DNA from 2 places in the Bacillus sp. TL12 genome. Region 1 is predicted to be linked to the other one. Evidence: a T-box and tRNA genes for the amino acid it is inferred to sense, from the RefSeq annotation. Region 1 holds a T-box; the other holds one or more tRNA genes.
The links. The T-box of region 1 lies ahead of ileS2 (isoleucine--tRNA ligase). A T-box ahead of a tRNA ligase gene usually reads a tRNA of that ligase, here a tRNA-Ile.
Positions count from the first base shown of each region.

Region 1 (8,810 bases):
CATGCTTTTTTATGTTATTTTATTAAAAGGAGCCGCTTTATGAGAGAACCATTTATATATGAGGACGGTATATTATATTTACAAGCGTGGAAAGAACTTGGCAACATTACTGCAGGATTTACGACAAAAGATGGTGGAGTAAGTACAGGCTCCTTCCAGGCAATGAATTTAGGATTACATGTGAATGATACGATGGAAAATGTTCATGAAAATAGACGTATTTTAGCGGACAAGTTACAAAAACCATTAGAAAATTGGATTTGTTCAGAGCAAGTTCATGATCATCACGTTGAAAAGGTAGGTCAAGGGGAAAAAGGGCGAGGAATCTACTTATATGAAGATGGTATTCCAAATACAGATGGCATTTATACGACTGATAGAGATGTATGTTTAACATCTTGCTATGCCGATTGTGTTCCACTCTATTTCTATGCGCCATCACATGGTATGATAGGACTTGCCCATGCTGGATGGAAAGGAACTGTAAAAGAAATTGCAAAAGAAATGATTCAAAAGTGGAGTGCAGAAGGGATATCAGCTCATGAGATTTATGTTGCAATTGGACCAGCCATTGGGTCTTGCTGTTATGTAGTTGATGATCGTGTATTATCAGCAGCAAAACAAGCGATAAACGGACCTGTTCCATATAAAGTGATTTCAGACGGACAATATGCAATTGATTTAAAGGAAGTCAATCGTATACTATGCTTACAAGCTGGCATAAAAAACGAGCATATTGTGGTGTCGTCTCTTTGTACAAGCTGTGAAGAACAATTGTTTTTCTCGCATCGCCGTGATCGAGGGAAAACAGGAAGAATGTTGAGTTTCATAGGCTTTAAGGAGGATTGAAAACAAGTGGTAGTGCAAGAAAATTTAGCATTTGTAAATGTGGAAATCAAAAAAGCGTGTAAACGAGCAGAACGTTTAGCAGAAGAAATTAAGATCGTTGCAGTAACAAAAACAGTAGGAATTGAAAAAATAAATGAAGTAATAGAAGCTGGACTTACTGATTTAGGCGAGAATCGTAATGAAGGGCTTTTACAGAAGTATGAGCATTTCGGTTCAAAAGTAAATTGGCATTTCATTGGTTCATTACAAACAAGAAAAGTAAAAGAAATTATTAATGAGATTGATTATTTGCATTCATTAGATCGCGTTTCACTTGCAAAAGAAATTCAAAAACGTGCTACAAAGCAGGTTCGATGTTTTGTACAAGTAAAAACGTCGTCTGAAGAATCAAAGCAAGGGATAGCAGTTGAAGAAACAATTGCGTTTATTCGTGCTCTGCAAGAATTTGATAAAATTGAAGTTGTTGGATTAATGACAATGGCACCATTTACTGGGGAAGAAGCAGAGATTCGTCATTGTTTTAAGACATTGCGTGGCTTGCAAAAACAAGTGCAAGAACTAGGGTTATCATATGCCCCGTGTAAAGAGTTATCGATGGGAATGTCAAATGATTATTCGATTGCAATTGAAGAAGGCGCTACATATATTCGTTTGGGAACGATTTTAGTAGGAAAAGCGTAAAAGAAAGGAGAATGTTATTATGAGTTGGTCAAAAGTAAAATACTTCTTTTTTGACACACCAGAAGAGCGAGAAGCTTACGAAAAGGAAAAGGAGCAAGCTGAAATGAAAAAACAACAAGATCCCCCAGAGCAGCAGGATATTCCACTTACGAAAGCACAGCCGAAACAAAACATTGTAAGTATTGAAACAGCAAAACAGTCTTCTAAAGTTGTTTTATTAGAGCCGCGTACATATTCGGAAGCACAAGGGATTGCGGATCATTTAAAGGGAAGAAGAGCGGTTGTCATTAATTTGCAAAGAATGTCAACAGATCAGGCTGTGCGTATCGTTGACTTTTTAAGTGGTACTGTATACGCTATAGGCGGGGATATTCAAAAACTAGGACCGAAAACATTTATTTGTACACCTGAGACTGTGGATATTGTTGGGGCCATTTCTGAGTTGTTCGGTGAAGAGGAAGAGACAAATATAAAGAGGTGGTAATAAGCCATGACAATTATTTTACAAGCGTTGCTTTGGATCATCCAGATTTATTCCTGGGCGCTTATTATCTATATTCTTCTATCATGGTTTCCAGGAGCAAGAGAATCAACATTTGGGGATTTTCTATCGCGTATTTGTGAACCATATTTAGAACCATTTCGGAGATTTATCCCACCTTTCGGAATGATTGATATTTCTCCAATTGTTGCAATTATTGCGTTGAGATTGGCTAGTAGTGGTTTAGTAAGTTTGTTTAATTATTTCCTGTAATAAGAGGTTAAATGAATGAACATCTATGAGCATTTTAGACCTGAAGAAGCTGTCTTTGTTGACAAAGCGTTAGAATGGAAACAGATGGCTGAAGAGTATCATCAAGTGAAATTAACGGATTTTCTTGATCCGCGTCAGCAGCAGATTGTTTCGACGATTATGGGGAATCAAGGAGACGCTACTTTGAAGTTTTATGGTGTAGCGCCAAAAGCAGAAAGAAAAAGAGCTCTTATTTATCCGAATTATCTCGATTTAAATGAAGAAGAGTTTCAAATTGAAGTATTAGAAATTGACTATCCTTCCAAATTTTATACGCTTGAACATCGGCAAATATTAGGTTCATTTATGTCTCTTGGTTTAACAAGAGAAAAATGCGGTGATATTTTGCTTCAAGAAAATCGTGCCCAAATTGTAGTTGCAAAAGAAGTTGCTTCATACATTGAAATGAATTTACAATCCATAGGTAAAATGAAGGTCTCACTTTCCTCTGTGCAAGCAGAGAAAATATTGCGGTTACAAGAAGAATGGAAAGAGCAGTCTGGGACTGTTTCATCACTTCGTTTAGATGTTGTGCTAGCTGAAATGCTTCATATATCACGTCAAAAGGTACAACCACTCATAAAAAATGGCCTTGTGAAGGTGAATTGGAAAATAACAGAACAAACGGCATATGAGTGCTTTCCTGGAGATGTTTTTTCAGTTAAGGGATATGGCCGAAGTAAATTATTTTCTGTAGAAGGAAAAACGAAACGTGATAAATGGAGAGTTTTGTATGGTATACTAAAATGATTGGTTTTTTAGAAGGAAAATCTCTTATTTTGTCGAAGAAAAGATATAATTAAAAGAGGAAAATTTAGATAACTACTTGGAGGTGGCGTTTGTGCCGTTAACACCATTAGATATTCATAACAAAGAATTTGGTCGCGGATTCCGTGGCTATGATGAGGATCAAGTAAATGAGTTTCTTGATCAAATCATCAAAGATTATGAATTAGTCATTCGTGAGAAGAAAGCATTAGAAGAAAAAGTTGCGCAATTAGAAGGAAAGTTAGATCATTTCTCTAACATTGAAGATACGCTAAATAAATCTATCGTTGTTGCACAAGAAGCGGCGGAAGAAGTAAAGCGTAATGCACAAAAAGAAGCAAAATTAATTGTACGAGAAGCAGAGAAGAATGCGGATCGTATCATTAATGAAGCTTTAGTAAAATCAAGAAAAGTTGCATTTGATATTGAAGAATTAAAGAAGCAGGCGAAAGTATTCCGCACTCGTTTCCGTATGCTATTAGAAGCACAGCTTGAAATGCTAAACAATGATGATTGGGATAAATTAATTGAGTTAGAAGAAGAAGTGGACGAGCTGTTAAAGAAAGAAGAAACAGTGTAAGCTTGACGTTTTTCTCATTATTACATATAATTTTAAACAACATATTTATTAAGAAAAACGAAGATAGGGATAAGTACCTTTTTCATACCTTATATAGCGAACTGAGGATGGTGTAAGCTCAGGATAAGGAGATAAATGGGAATATCACCCTGGAGTTCCGCGCTGAACAAAAAGTAAGCGTAGGCGTATATTCGCGTTAAGAATATAAAGAGGATCATTGCATACACGCATGGTCTACTAGGGTGGTACCGCGGGAGACCTTCTCGTCCCTTTTTGGGGGATGAGAAGGTCTCTTTTTTATTCTATTTATTTAGAAAAAAAGGTCTTTTTCTTTTATAGATTCGAGGAGGAATTGAGCATGGAGTACAAAAATACATTACTAATGCCGAAAACAGAATTCCCAATGCGTGGGAATTTACCAAAACGTGAGCCAGCAATGCAAGAAAAATGGGCTGAGATGAACATTTATGAAAAAGTACAAGAACATACAAAAGGTCGTCCTTTATTTGTACTGCATGATGGTCCTCCATATGCGAATGGTGACATTCATATGGGACATGCTTTAAATAAAGTATTAAAAGATTTTATTGTTCGTTACAAATCGATGACTGGATATTGCGCACCATATGTACCAGGATGGGATACACACGGGTTGCCGATTGAACAAGCTTTAACAAATAAAGGCGTAAAGCGTAAAGAGATGACGGTTGCAGAATTCCGTAAATTATGTGCAGAGTATGCATACGAACAAGTAGATCGTCAACGTGAGCAGTTTAAACGTTTAGGTGTACGTGCAGATTGGGATAATCCATATATCACTTTAGAGCCAGCATATGAAGCACAACAAATTAAAGTGTTTGGTGACATGGCGAAAAAAGGTTACATCTATAAAGGGCAAAAGCCTGTTTATTGGTCTCCAACAAGTGAATCTGCTTTAGCGGAAGCTGAAATTGAATATAAAGATAAAAAATCAGCATCTATTTACGTAGCATTCCCAGTAAAAGACGGGAAAAACGTATTAGAAGGTGATGAGAAATTTATCATTTGGACAACAACGCCTTGGACTCTGCCAGCAAACTTAGGTATTTCTGTTCATCCAGAGCTTGAATATAGCATTGTGAAAGTAAATGATGAAAAATATATCATTGCTTCTGAGCTATTTGACACAGTTTCAAAAACGCTTGAATGGGAAAATGCGGAAGTTGTGAAAACAGTTAAAGGTAGCGAACTTGAATATACAGTTGCGAAGCATCCATTCTATGACCGTGATTCGTTAGTGATGCTTGGTGAGCACGTTACAACGGACGCTGGTACGGGCTGTGTACATACAGCACCTGGACACGGGGAAGATGACTTCCTTGTTGGTAAACAATACGGCTTAGAAGTTCTTTGCCCAGTTGATGATAAAGGTGTACTAACAAGTGAAGCACCTGGATTTGAAGGCTTATTCTATGATAAAGCGAATAAACCTATTACAGAAAAATTAGAAGAGGTTGGTGCGTTATTAAAATTAACATTTATTACGCATTCTTATCCACATGACTGGAGAACGAAAAAACCAATTATCTTCCGTGCGACAGCGCAGTGGTTTGCATCTATTGAAGCATTCCGTAAGGAGTTATTGCAAGCTGTTGAAGAAACGAAATGGGTACCAGCATGGGGTGAAACACGTCTTCATAATATGGTTCGTGACCGTGGTGACTGGTGTATTTCTCGTCAACGTGCTTGGGGTGTACCAATTCCTGTCTTCTATGCAGAAAATGGCGATCCAATTATTACAGATGAAACAATTAATCATGTAGCGGATCTATTCCGTGCGAACGGTTCTAACGTATGGTTTGAACGTGAAGCAAAAGATTTATTACCAGAAGGATTTTTACATCCATCTAGTCCAAATGGTGAATTCCGTAAAGAAACAGACATTATGGATGTATGGTTTGATTCAGGTTCTTCTCACCAAGCTGTATTAGAAGAGCGTGAGGACTTGCAACGTCCTGCTGATTTATACTTAGAAGGATCTGATCAATATCGTGGTTGGTTTAACTCTTCTTTATCAACAGCAGTTGCAGTAACTGGTAAAGCGCCATATAAAGGTGTTCTAAGTCATGGGTTCGTACTAGACGGTGAAGGTCGTAAAATGAGTAAATCTATCGGGAATATTGTTGTACCGAAGAAAATTATGGATCAATTAGGCGGAGATATTTTACGCTTATGGGTATCTTCTGTTGATTACCAATCTGATGTGCGTATTTCAGATGACATTTTAAAACAAGTTGCAGAAGTATATCGTAAAATCCGTAACACATTCCGTTTCTTATTAGGAAACTTAGCTGACTTTAATCCAAGTCAAGATGCAGTAGCAAAAGCTGAACTACGTGAAGTAGATCGCTACATGTTAGTGAAATTAAATGACTTAATTACAAAAGTAAAAGAAGCATATGAAACATATGATTTTGCGGCAGTATATCATGCAATTCATAACTTCTGTACAATTGATTTAAGTTCATTCTATTTAGACTTTGCAAAAGACATTTTATATATTGAGGCTGCGAATCATTCGGACCGCCGTGCGATTCAGACAGTACTTTATGATGTTCTTGTTGCATTAACAAAGCTTGTAACACCAATCTTACCTCATACAGCGGATGAAGTATGGCCATATATTCCTGATGTTGTAGAGGAAAGTGTTCAGCTAACTGATATGCCAGAAGCAGTGGAAGTAGAAGGCGCTGAAGCGTTAAAAACAAAATGGGATGCATTTATGACACTTCGCGACGATGTATTAAAAGCGTTAGAAGTTGCTCGTAATGAAAAAGTAATTGGTAAGTCATTGAATGCGAGTATTACACTTTATCCAACTGCAGAAATGAAACAAATGTTAGAGTCTATCAGCGAAGATTTAAAACAATTGTTTATTGTTTCTGAGTACAAACTTGGTGGCACAATGGAAGAGGCCCCAGCAGGTGCTCCAAAATATGAGCATACAGCTGTTGTTGTAGCGCAGGCAACTGGTGAAACATGTGAACGTTGCTGGGTTGTTTCTGAAACAATTGGTAAAGACGCTGAGCATGAAACATTATGTGAGCGTTGTGCGACAGTTGTAAAAGAAAATTATGTGAAATAATGATGTGATAGTAAAAAAACTGACTGCTAATTACTGCAGTCAGTTTTTTGTATTAAAGTAAAGGTTCTTCTTGGCATGCGGTAGATGTATCGAGAATTTGATTGTTAAAGGTTTCTATTGGATTTTAAGCACTTTCCTATGAAGGAAAAATGTGTGAGCGGTAAGTGAGAAAATTTCGGACACACTAACGGTACATTGCAGCCGGGAGGAATGTACACGTGAATGAAATCTACATGGAAATCAAAGAAGAATTGCAATTGATGAAAAAAGAATTACAGGAGCGACTGGCAAAAGAAGCGATGCACGCGTATCATGTGGAATTTGGACAAGAGCTAGGATATGAAATGAAGGAAGATGCAAAAAAGAAATTATTTTTACATGATATAAGAGAAGATTTGAAAGATGTTGAACGAGCGTTATTTAAAATGGAAATCGATATGTATGGGATTTGTGAAGAAACTGGGAAGTATATTCCTGTAAAGCAAATGCAAATGATGCCAACAGCACGTACAGTTCATGAATTTTTATATGAAAAAGTAAATATTTGATAGGCACAACGATATTATGTTACCTTTTTTCGTTTTATTTTATTCTTCCGTAAAGGTTCATTGTGAAAAGACCGTAGCTATGCTAAAATTTTGAGGTACACTGTCTTTGTGGGGGAAATGAAAATGATATATTATTTAATAGCCTTATTTGTCATTGCTATCGATCAAGTATCGAAATGGTTAATTGTAAAGAACATGGAATTAGGTACAAGTATCCCGATTATCGATAATGTATTATACATAACATCACATCGGAATAGAGGAGCTGCTTGGGGGATTTTAGAAGGTCAAATGTGGTTCTTCTATATTATTACAATTGTTTTTGTAGGTTTTATCGTAATTTATATGAAAAAGTATGCGAAAACAGATAGGCTCCTAGGGGTTTCATTAGGTCTTATTTTAGGCGGAGCAATTGGCAATTTTATTGATCGTGTATTTAGACAAGAAGTGGTGGATTTCATTCACGTGTATATTTTTTCATACAACTATCCGGTATTTAACATAGCCGACTCAGCTTTATGTATTGGTGTTGTATTAATTATTATTCAAACATTATTAGAAGGAAAGAAAATGAAGGAGTAATTGAATGAGCGAAGTAGTACAAGTAACAGTTAAAGAAGAACAAAAGAGCGAACGGATTGATAAGTTTCTTGCGGGAATAAACAATGAATGGTCACGTTCACAGGTACAACAGTGGATTAAAGATGGCGTTGTAACCGTAAATGGAAACGATATTAAAGGGAATTATAAAGTAAAAGAAAATGATGAAATTGCGGTAGCAATTCCAGAACCAGAAGAACTAGATATTCGTGCAGAAGATATGAACTTAGAAATTTATTATGAGGATGCAGATGTATTAGTCGTTAATAAACCACGCGGTATGGTTGTACATCCAGCTCCTGGACATACAAGCGGTACACTTGTAAATGGATTAATGTATCATTGCACAGATTTATCAGGTATTAACGGTGTAATGCGTCCTGGTATTGTGCATCGTATTGATAAAGACACATCTGGTTTATTAATGGTTGCTAAAAATGACATGGCGCATGAATCTCTTGTAAATCAGCTTGTGGAAAAAACAGTAACAAGACGCTATAAAGCAATCGTTCACGGCGTAATTCCACATGATAAAGGGACAATCGATGCTCCAATTGGTCGTGATAAGAAAGAGCGTCAAAGTATGGCCGTTGATGAAAATGGTAAGAATGCTGTTACGCATTTTCAAGTATTAGAACGATTTAAAGATTTCACACTTGTTGAATGTCGTTTAGAAACAGGGCGTACGCATCAAATTCGTGTTCATATGAAATATATTGGATATCCACTTGCAGGAGATCCAAAATATGGTCCGAAAAAAACATTAGATATAAATGGACAGGCGCTTCATGCAGGGATTTTAGGGTTTGATCACCCTCGTACTGGTGAATATATTGAGTTTGAGGCACCGATTCCAGAAGTATTTGA
Region 1 covers NZ_JAJJBY010000005.1:119,501-128,310, forward strand. The annotation lists gene pgeF (peptidoglycan editing factor PgeF) at 40-849, shown strand; gene LOK41_RS06910 (YggS family pyridoxal phosphate-dependent enzyme) at 856-1,530, shown strand; gene LOK41_RS06915 (cell division protein SepF) at 1,550-2,014, shown strand; gene LOK41_RS06920 (YggT family protein) at 2,021-2,284, shown strand; gene LOK41_RS06925 (YlmH family RNA-binding protein) at 2,300-3,073, shown strand; gene divIVA (septum site-determining protein DivIVA) at 3,165-3,671, shown strand; T-box leader at 3,723-3,945, shown strand; gene ileS2 (isoleucine--tRNA ligase) at 4,030-6,795, shown strand; gene LOK41_RS06940 (TraR/DksA C4-type zinc finger protein) at 7,014-7,343, shown strand; gene lspA (signal peptidase II) at 7,467-7,925, shown strand; gene LOK41_RS06950 (RluA family pseudouridine synthase) at 7,930-8,810, shown strand, end outside.

Region 2 (8,810 bases), on a different contig from region 1:
CATCGAAAAGAAAGTGTTATCCATCTATTGTATCGTTTGGTGATGATTGTCTTTGGAGCGGCATGTGCGGCGGTAGCAATTGAACTGTTTTTAATGCCGAACAAAATTATTGATGGTGGAATTATTGGTGTCTCCCTCATACTAGATTATCTTACTCCTAACATTTGGTGGTTGAGTTTTTCTACTTTGGTTGTTATCCTCAATATCCCGTTTATGTATTCTGGTTATAAACAAATCGGGAAAACATTCATGTTATCTTCTGCTTTTGGAATTGTGGCTTTAGCGTTTATTGAGTCAACATTACATACCTTTAAACCATTTACGACAGAGCCTATTTTAGCAACAGTTTTTGGTGGTCTTATTTTAGGGCTTGGTGTAGGGCTTGTTATTCGTCATGGTGGTTCATTGGATGGTACAGAAATTATGGGGATTTTATTAACAAAGAAATTACCGTTTTCTGTCGGTGAATTCGTGATGTTTGTAAATCTATTTATTTTTGCTTGGGCAGCATTTGTATTTGGTGTCGAGCAAGCGATGTATTCTGTTATGACATACTATATTGCTTTTAAAACGATTGATACGGTTATTCAAGGGTTGGATGAAACAAAAGCAGTATTAATTGTATCAGATCAATATGAAGAAGTATCAAATGCAATTTTACACCGCCTCGGTCGTGGGACAACGAAACTTGTTGCTAAAGGTGGTTATACAGATAAAGAAAAAGAGGTAATTTATGCAGTCGTTACACGTCTTGAAGTAACGAAATTAAAATCAATTGTCCATGAAATTGATGAAAACGCCTTTGTTACAATTATGAATACGCAAGAAACAAATGGTGGTAAATTTAAATCAGCTATTCATTAAAAGTATATGTTTAAAAAGAAGATAAAGAGAGGCGATCAATTCTGATGCGCGAAGAGTTGTGGTAGCTATCTTGGTCGTGATTTTTGAATATCCTTAAAAAGCAGAGAGATTTTCTCTGCTTTTTGTTATAATAATAAGGTTGCTTTAAATAAAGAATATATTTTAGGCAGATTGGTTTACAACTATAATAAGCTATACTATAATTTATATAGAAGTAAATCGGAATCATTCTGAATTAAAATAGGTGAGATACTATGAAAAATATGTTAGAAATAGAAGGATTGACATTTCGGTATGAAGATCGAAATGTGTTAGAAAATATTAATTTGCAAGTTCCTAAGGGGGCTTTTTTAGGTTTGGTTGGGCCAAATGGGTCTGGTAAATCGACCTTATTAAAGTGTATATTAGGTGTTTTGAAGCCGAAGAAAGGAAGTATTCGGTTATTTGATATTGATAGTAAGAAATTTAAAGAGTGGAATAAAATTGGTTATGTTTCACAAAAGGCTAACAGTTTTAATTCTGGTTTTCCAGCGACTGTCTTTGAAGTTGTTTCAATGGGACTTGTTTCAAAAAAGGGCCTATTTCGTTTCTTGAAGAAAGAGGATAAAGAAAAGGTTACAAAGGCAATTGCAGATGTAGGAATGAGCGAATTTCAAAATCGTAATATAGGAGAGCTTTCCGGTGGACAACAGCAACGTGTATTTATTGCACGTGCACTTGTAAGTAACCCGGAATTATTGATTTTGGACGAGCCTACAGTTGGGATTGATGTAAAGAGTGTGGAGAGCTTTTATGAGATACTAGAAGATTTAAATAAAAAACTAGGGATCACATTGATTTTGGTTACACATGATATGGGAGCTGTAACAGAGAAGGTGACGCATGTTGCATGTTTAAATCAGCATTTACATTTCCATGGAAATGTTGAGAAATTCCGAGAGTTAGAAGATGCGGAAATGTCGATTTTATATGGACATCATGTTCATCGTTTAGAGCATGACCATGAGCATCACGGGAGGATATAATGATACAGGATTTTTTACAATATGACTTTTTGCGTAATTCTTTATACGCTGGTATTTTAATAGGGCTTGTTGCGCCGTTAATCGGTGTGTTTGTTGTTATTCGCCGTTTGTCACTAATTGCAGATGCTTTAAGCCATGTGACATTATCAGGAATTGCCGCAAGTTTGTTACTTGAAAAAACGATTTTTACTGGTGGATTTTTAAATCCGTTATATATGGGGATGATTTTTTCAATGGGCGGGGCGCTATTGATTGAAAAGTTGCGTACTGTATATAAACATTACCAAGAGTTGGCGATTCCGATTATTCTCTCAGCAGGAATGGGAATAGGGGTTATCTTCATTTCGCTTGCTAATGGATTTAATACGGATTTATTTAGTTATTTATTTGGTAGCGTGAGCGCTGTAACGAGTACGGATTTAATTCTTATTGGTATTGTAGCAATCGTCGTTATTGCAACAATTATTTTATTATATAAAGAGTTATTTTTATTATCATTTGACGAAGAATATGCTGTATCAACAGGGCTTCGTACAAAATGGATTCACTTTATTTTCATTATTTTAGTGGCGCTTGTCATTGCGATATCTATGCGTGTTGTTGGGGTTCTTCTCGTGTCATCTTTAATGACATTACCAGTTGCAGCAAGTATCCGCATTGCAAAAGGATTTAAACAAACGATTTTCTTTTCCATTTTATTTGGTGAAATTTCCGTGATAGGTGGGCTGTTCGCTTCTTATCAGCTTGATTTAGCTCCAGGTGGTACAATTGTTATGCTAGCGGTTCTTATTTTAATCGGTGCAATCTTATGGAAGAAGAAAAAAACTGCATAAAGTAGGGATAGTTATGAATCTGACAGAAGCTTTACGCCTTATGAAAGAAAAAGGCTATAAACACACTGGAAAAAGGGAAGAAATGTTACGTTTATTTGCAGCCCATAATCGATATTTAACTGCAAAAGATGTTTTAGAGCATATGAAGGATGATTATCCAGGATTAAGTTTTGATACCATCTATCGTAATTTAACCGTATTTGCTGAAATTGGTGTTTTGGAGCAAACTGAATTAAATGGAGAAAAGCATTTTCGTTTTACATGCTCTATTATGGAACATCATCATCACTTTATTTGTTTGGATTGTGGTGGTACAAAAGAAATTACTTCCTGTCCAATGGATTTTATGAATAAAGATTTTAAGGGATATGAAGTAACAGGACATAAGTTTGAAATATATGGGCGTTGCCCAAAATGTGTAAAGTAAAAGCTCGCCAGTTATGAAACTGACGAGCTTTTTATTATTTTTGCTCTTGTTTTTCTTTTTCTTGATTTGCAGCCATTTCAGCAGCAATTACATCAATTTCTTTTTTCAGTTCTTCTACCATTGTTTCTTCCGGTACTTTACGAACGACTTTTCCTTTACGGAATAATAAACCTTCTCCGCGTGCACCAGCAATACCGATATCGGCTTCACGAGCTTCACCAGGACCGTTTACAGCGCAGCCAAGTACGGCAACTTTGATTGGTACTTTCAGCGTAGAGATATATTCTTCTACTTCATTTGCAATACTGATAAGGTCAATTTCAATACGACCGCATGTTGGACAAGAAATAAGTGTTGCAGCGTTCGATGCAAGACCGAATGATTTTAACAATTCACGAGCCACTTTTACTTCCTCAACTGGATCAGCACTTAATGAAATACGAAGTGTATTTCCGATACCTTTACTTAAAATAGCACCAAGACCGGCAGCACTTTTTACTGTTCCGGCGAATAGTGTTCCGGATTCTGTGATACCTAAGTGCAGTGGATAATTAAAAGCACGAGCTGCTTTTTCATATGCTTCAATTGCTAAATTAACATCAGAGGCTTTCATTGATACGATAATATCATGGAAATCTAAGTCCTCTAAAATTTTAATATGATGAAGAGCACTTTCAACCATACCATCTGCAGTAGGGTATCCATACTTTTCTAAAATATGACGTTCTAATGAACCAGCATTTACACCAATACGAATTGGAATACCGCGTTCTTTCGCAGCGTTTACAACAGCTTCTACTTTATGACGACGCCCGATGTTGCCTGGGTTGATACGTACTTTATCAATGCCACCTTCAATTGCTTTTAATGCAAGGCGATAATCGAAGTGAATATCAGCAACAAGTGGGATGTTAATTTGTTTTTTAATATCAGCAATTGCGTTTGCTGCACGTTCGTCTGGAACAGCAACGCGGACGATTTGACAACCCGCTTCTTCTAAACGTTTGATTTCAGCAACAGTTGCTTCCACATCATGTGTTTTTGTAGTTGTCATACTTTGTATAATTAATTCATTATTACCGCCAATTGTTAAATTACCGACTTTAACAGGACGTGTTTTTGTACGATGAGTCATTTCATTCACGAATAGATCGCTCTCCTTATAAAAGAAGTTTCTTATTTTGTGTTTCATATCAAATATAGTATATGTGATATGAAGCAATAGAAACCTATATGCTCGGTTTCACTTTTACTATTGTATCAGCGCCTTTATGTAATTGACAAGGATTAAGTGATTGCTCATTGATATAACGGAAATTTGTAAGATTTTCCGATCTGTATTTTTGTTGCAGACGTATCTTTATTTAACTGTTTAAAATCACCGATGACCTTTTCAATAGAAGGAATTTTTTTCTTATTAATCGCTTCTGTAATCGATAAAACGGTATCTCCTGTTTTTACTTCAATTGCTTTATACTGTACATCTGTTTCTTTTTTTGCTTTTGTATCAACATTTTCTTTTTTTACAGTTTGGGCAGCTGTTGTTTTTTTGTATGAACTTAACATTGGTAAAGTACCAATTTTAATATCGTAATAAAACACGTAACCGAGAACAAGCACAAGTAAGAGTGCACCAAGTCTCTTCATATTCCTCACTCCTTTGTTAGGAAATATATGCTTGTCCAAAAAAAAAATGCCAAAATGGCATTTTTTATAGTTCGTGTTTTTCTTTAGGTTTTGGTATTTCTTTAATTGTTAAATACAGCACGATTAAAATGATGGCAGTGTACAGATAGAATGTTCCTGGCACATTTATGTTTAATGCATTCATAATCATAAAGAAAATAGTTGGAATCGTATAGCTGTAAGCTGTTAATGTCCAAACTTGTTTGTAAGATACTTTTCGCTGACCAACCATTGCTGAACCGATAAAGGCTAAAATAGTTGTGCCTAAGAACGAAATGAATAATTGGAACAGGTAGATGGCTATTCCAACACCAAACATGAGAAATGGATAGACATTATCAATGGCTGATACAATGCCTTGGATATCCTTTTTCTCAAATGTCCCATTACCGAAGTCGCTGTAAGATTGACTTTGTGTTTGATTGTTATTCATAGATACAACTTTATCTTTTAAAACGAATACACCTTGTTTATTTGCATACGCATTCGTATCTGTTGCATTAGGATCAAATACAAAAACAAAATTTCCATCTTCTTTTATAATAGGTTCTTTGACGTCAGCGTGAAGTTCACCATTCTCAATTTTAAAATCGGGGAGATCTTTTTCAATGGATTGATGTACAGAAGAAACAACATCTTGTACGAAGTTTCCGAATATGAAAGTTTTAGGGATCGTTGCGATGAAACACAATAACATGACGTATAGAATTGTTTTTCCCATTTTTTGAAAACGAAAAAGGGCCATATCCTTTGGCGAATATAAACTTTTTATTAGTTGTGTAAAGATGGACATCTATTCACTTCCTTTGCTATATGTATGATAGATTGATGCATAAAGTCATTGTAACGTACGCATCTAGTGAATCACAAGCTATATCGTATGAAATAAGGTTAATGTTCTGGTAGTTGGACTGTATAGAGGATTTATTACTTATAAATTTAGGTGGGGAGAGCATCCGTCTGAAGCGATTAAATCTTTTTCCTGCCCTGTGCGAAATGAAAACAAAGGGAGGAAATGAGTGTAGGCTATTTTTTGTTCTGCGTAGCAGAAAGGTAAAAATATAATTGACACTTTTCTTTTTTATATGGTAAATTTATCTTACATTTCTTAATTGATATATCTTACAGTTTTCAGCTTTTATGAATGTTCTTTGGAGATTTGGTGGTGAATCTGAATTTTAATCACCGCTATATACATAATTTTGGACCCTTAGCTCAGCTGGTTAGAGCAGACGGCTCATAACCGTCCGGTCGTAGGTTCGAGTCCTACAGGGTCCATATCCATTTCATATGTTTATCATGTAGACGAAAAGCTTCCTTGTAGAAGGGAGCTTTTTTTTACGAAATATATGAGCATTTTGTTTGAAAAGAAATGGGAATTTTGCTACGTTAGTGATAGCAAGACAATGTGATTTAATTTGTTTTCACCCTATGGCAATTAGGGTAAAATGAAGTTGTATGCTAAATTATTTTGGCAATACATAAAATGGGAGGAATGTAACAATGGCAAAACATGAATTACCAAATTTACCTTATGCGTATGATGCTTTAGAACCTCATTTTGATAAAGAAACAATGAACATCCATCATACAAAACACCACAACACTTACGTAACAAACTTAAATGCTGCGTTAGAAGGTCATGCAGAACTAGCTGACAAAAGTGTTGAAGAATTAGTTGCAAACTTAAATGAAGTACCAGAAGCAATTCGTACTGCAGTACGTAACAATGGTGGCGGACATGTGAACCACACTTTCTTCTGGACAATTCTATCTCCAAATGGTGGTGGACAACCAGTAGGTGAACTTGCAGCTGCAATTGAAGCGAAATTCGGTAGCTTTGATGCATTCAAAGAAGAGTTCGCAAAAGCTGGTGCAACTCGCTTCGGTTCTGGTTGGGCTTGGTTAGTAGTAAACAATGGTGAGCTAGAAGTAACAAGCACTCCAAACCAGGATTCTCCTTTAACAGAAGGTAAAACTCCAGTTATCGGTTTAGACGTTTGGGAACATGCGTACTACTTGCATTACCAAAACCGTCGTCCTGACTACATCGGTGCATTCTGGAACGTTGTAGACTGGAACGCGGCTGAAAAACGTTACCAAGAAGCTAAGTAATATCGCTTATTCCGTTTTATTTAAGTCGATATTGAAGAAGCTAGGGGAATATTCTCCTAGCTTTTTTGTATGCTTTCTTTTACATAATTGCGTCGGTCTTTGGAAGACTAGAACATGAAGTAAAGGAGAGTTATGTATGAAGTGGAAACATGTAATTGGCGATGTCGAGGTGAATCGTGATTTAGTATTGTTACTTGTTATGGGGGGATTATATACGCTCGCGATTTCTTTATCCAACACGTTTGTTAACATTTATTTATGGAAACAAACACAAAATTATGTGAACCTTGGAGTGTATAATTTAGCAAGCGTTGTATTGCAGCCATTAACATTTCTTTTTGCAGGGAAATTGGCAAAGCGGATAGATCGTGCTATTTTACTGCGAATTGGTGTAGGAACATTAGCGACTTTTTTTGTTGTTGTTTTACTCGCAGGAACACGTGCTTCACATTATATTCTATTACTTGGTGGTCTTCTAGGAATTGGATATGGTTTTTATTGGCTGGCATTTAATTTGTTGACGTTTGAAATTACAGAGCCTGAAACACGTGACTTTTTTAACGGTTTTCTCGGTTTGTTAACATCTTTCTCTGGAATGATTGGGCCAATAGCAGCTGGGTATACGATTTCGCGTATGGAGAAGTGGACTGGGTATACGATTATCTTTTTTCTTTCATTAACTTTATTTGCAATTGCTGTTGTCATAAGTTTCTTTTTATCGAAAAGAGAATGTGAAGGACGCTATGAAATTGTTCAAGTTTTGAAAGAACGTAAGATCGATAAAAACTGGGGAAGGATTACACGCGCACATTTTTTTCAAGGATTGAGAGAAGGAACGTTTGTTTTTGTTATTTCTGTATACGTCTATTTAGCATCAGGAAGTGAATTTGGGCTAGGGAAATATAGTTTAGTCAATTCAGCTGTATCTTTTATATGCTACTATTTGGTTGCGCGTATATTAAGAAAGGAATGGAGAAAAAAAGCGATTTTACTTGGTGGGATTATTTTGTATGTCGTCGTATTTTTAGTTATTTTTCACGTTACATATGTAAAATTACTCATTTATGCAGCATGTATCGCTATTGCTTACCCAATTTTACTCGTTCCATATGGTTCTATGACATATGATGTAATTGGAAGAGCAAAGCAAGCCAGAGAGTGGCGTGTTGAGTATATTGTTGTACGAGAGCTATGGCTGAACAGCGGGAGAATATGTTCTGTTTTAAGTTTCTTATGTGCAGTATCATTTTTTCCACCAGAAAAAAGCTTACCTGTTTTATTATGTATTCTTGGAGCTGGACATTTACTTATTTATTTTGCTGTTAGAAATGTCAAATATGGAGAAGGGAATCCAAATAAAACAAGGATTCCAGCACCTGAAACAACACAAAATCATACCGAACGAGAAGGTTAACTTCTTCCGGGTTTTATGCTAGAATAAAAAGACATGTAAAACAGCAGTGAGGACACCTGTAACTAGGTGTCCCTTTCCTATTACATAGCTGTTGGTAGAGGGGGTTCGTATGAGTAAAAAGAAGAAAAAAAAGAAGACCCACGTTCCGTTCCGGCTTAACGTGTTGTTTTTTTGTGTGTTTTTAATGTTTTCAGCAATCATTGTGAAGCTTGGAATGGTACAAATTGTACATGGTGAAGATTATAAAAATGAGGTTGAAAAAAAGGAAAACTCAACAGTAAGCAATCCGGTTCCACGCGGGAAAATTTTTGACAGATATGGTCGAGCTGTTGTGGATAATAACCCGGTTCGTACAATTACGTTTACAAGAATGAAGGGTTCAACTTCAGAAGAACGTTTAGAGACGGCGAAAAAATTGGCAAAGCTAATTGAAGTATCGCCAGATA
Region 2 covers NZ_JAJJBY010000001.1:146,856-155,665, reverse strand. The annotation lists gene LOK41_RS00895 (YitT family protein) at 1-864, shown strand, start outside; gene LOK41_RS00890 (metal ABC transporter ATP-binding protein) at 1,119-1,889, shown strand; gene LOK41_RS00885 (metal ABC transporter permease) at 1,889-2,722, shown strand; gene LOK41_RS00880 (Fur family transcriptional regulator) at 2,736-3,149, shown strand; gene ispG (flavodoxin-dependent (E)-4-hydroxy-3-methylbut-2-enyl-diphosphate synthase) at 3,184-4,284, opposite strand; gene LOK41_RS00870 (hypothetical protein) at 4,449-4,796, opposite strand; gene LOK41_RS00865 (DUF1189 domain-containing protein) at 4,861-5,628, opposite strand; tRNA gene LOK41_RS00860 (tRNA-Ile) at 6,040-6,113, shown strand; gene sodA (superoxide dismutase [Mn]) at 6,339-6,950, shown strand; gene LOK41_RS00850 (MFS transporter) at 7,087-8,364, shown strand; gene LOK41_RS00845 (peptidoglycan D,D-transpeptidase FtsI family protein) at 8,474-8,810, shown strand, end outside.
Region 2: it has a tRNA-Ile gene. The T-box ahead of ileS2 (isoleucine--tRNA ligase) is inferred to sense a tRNA for this amino acid. The anticodon was not compared.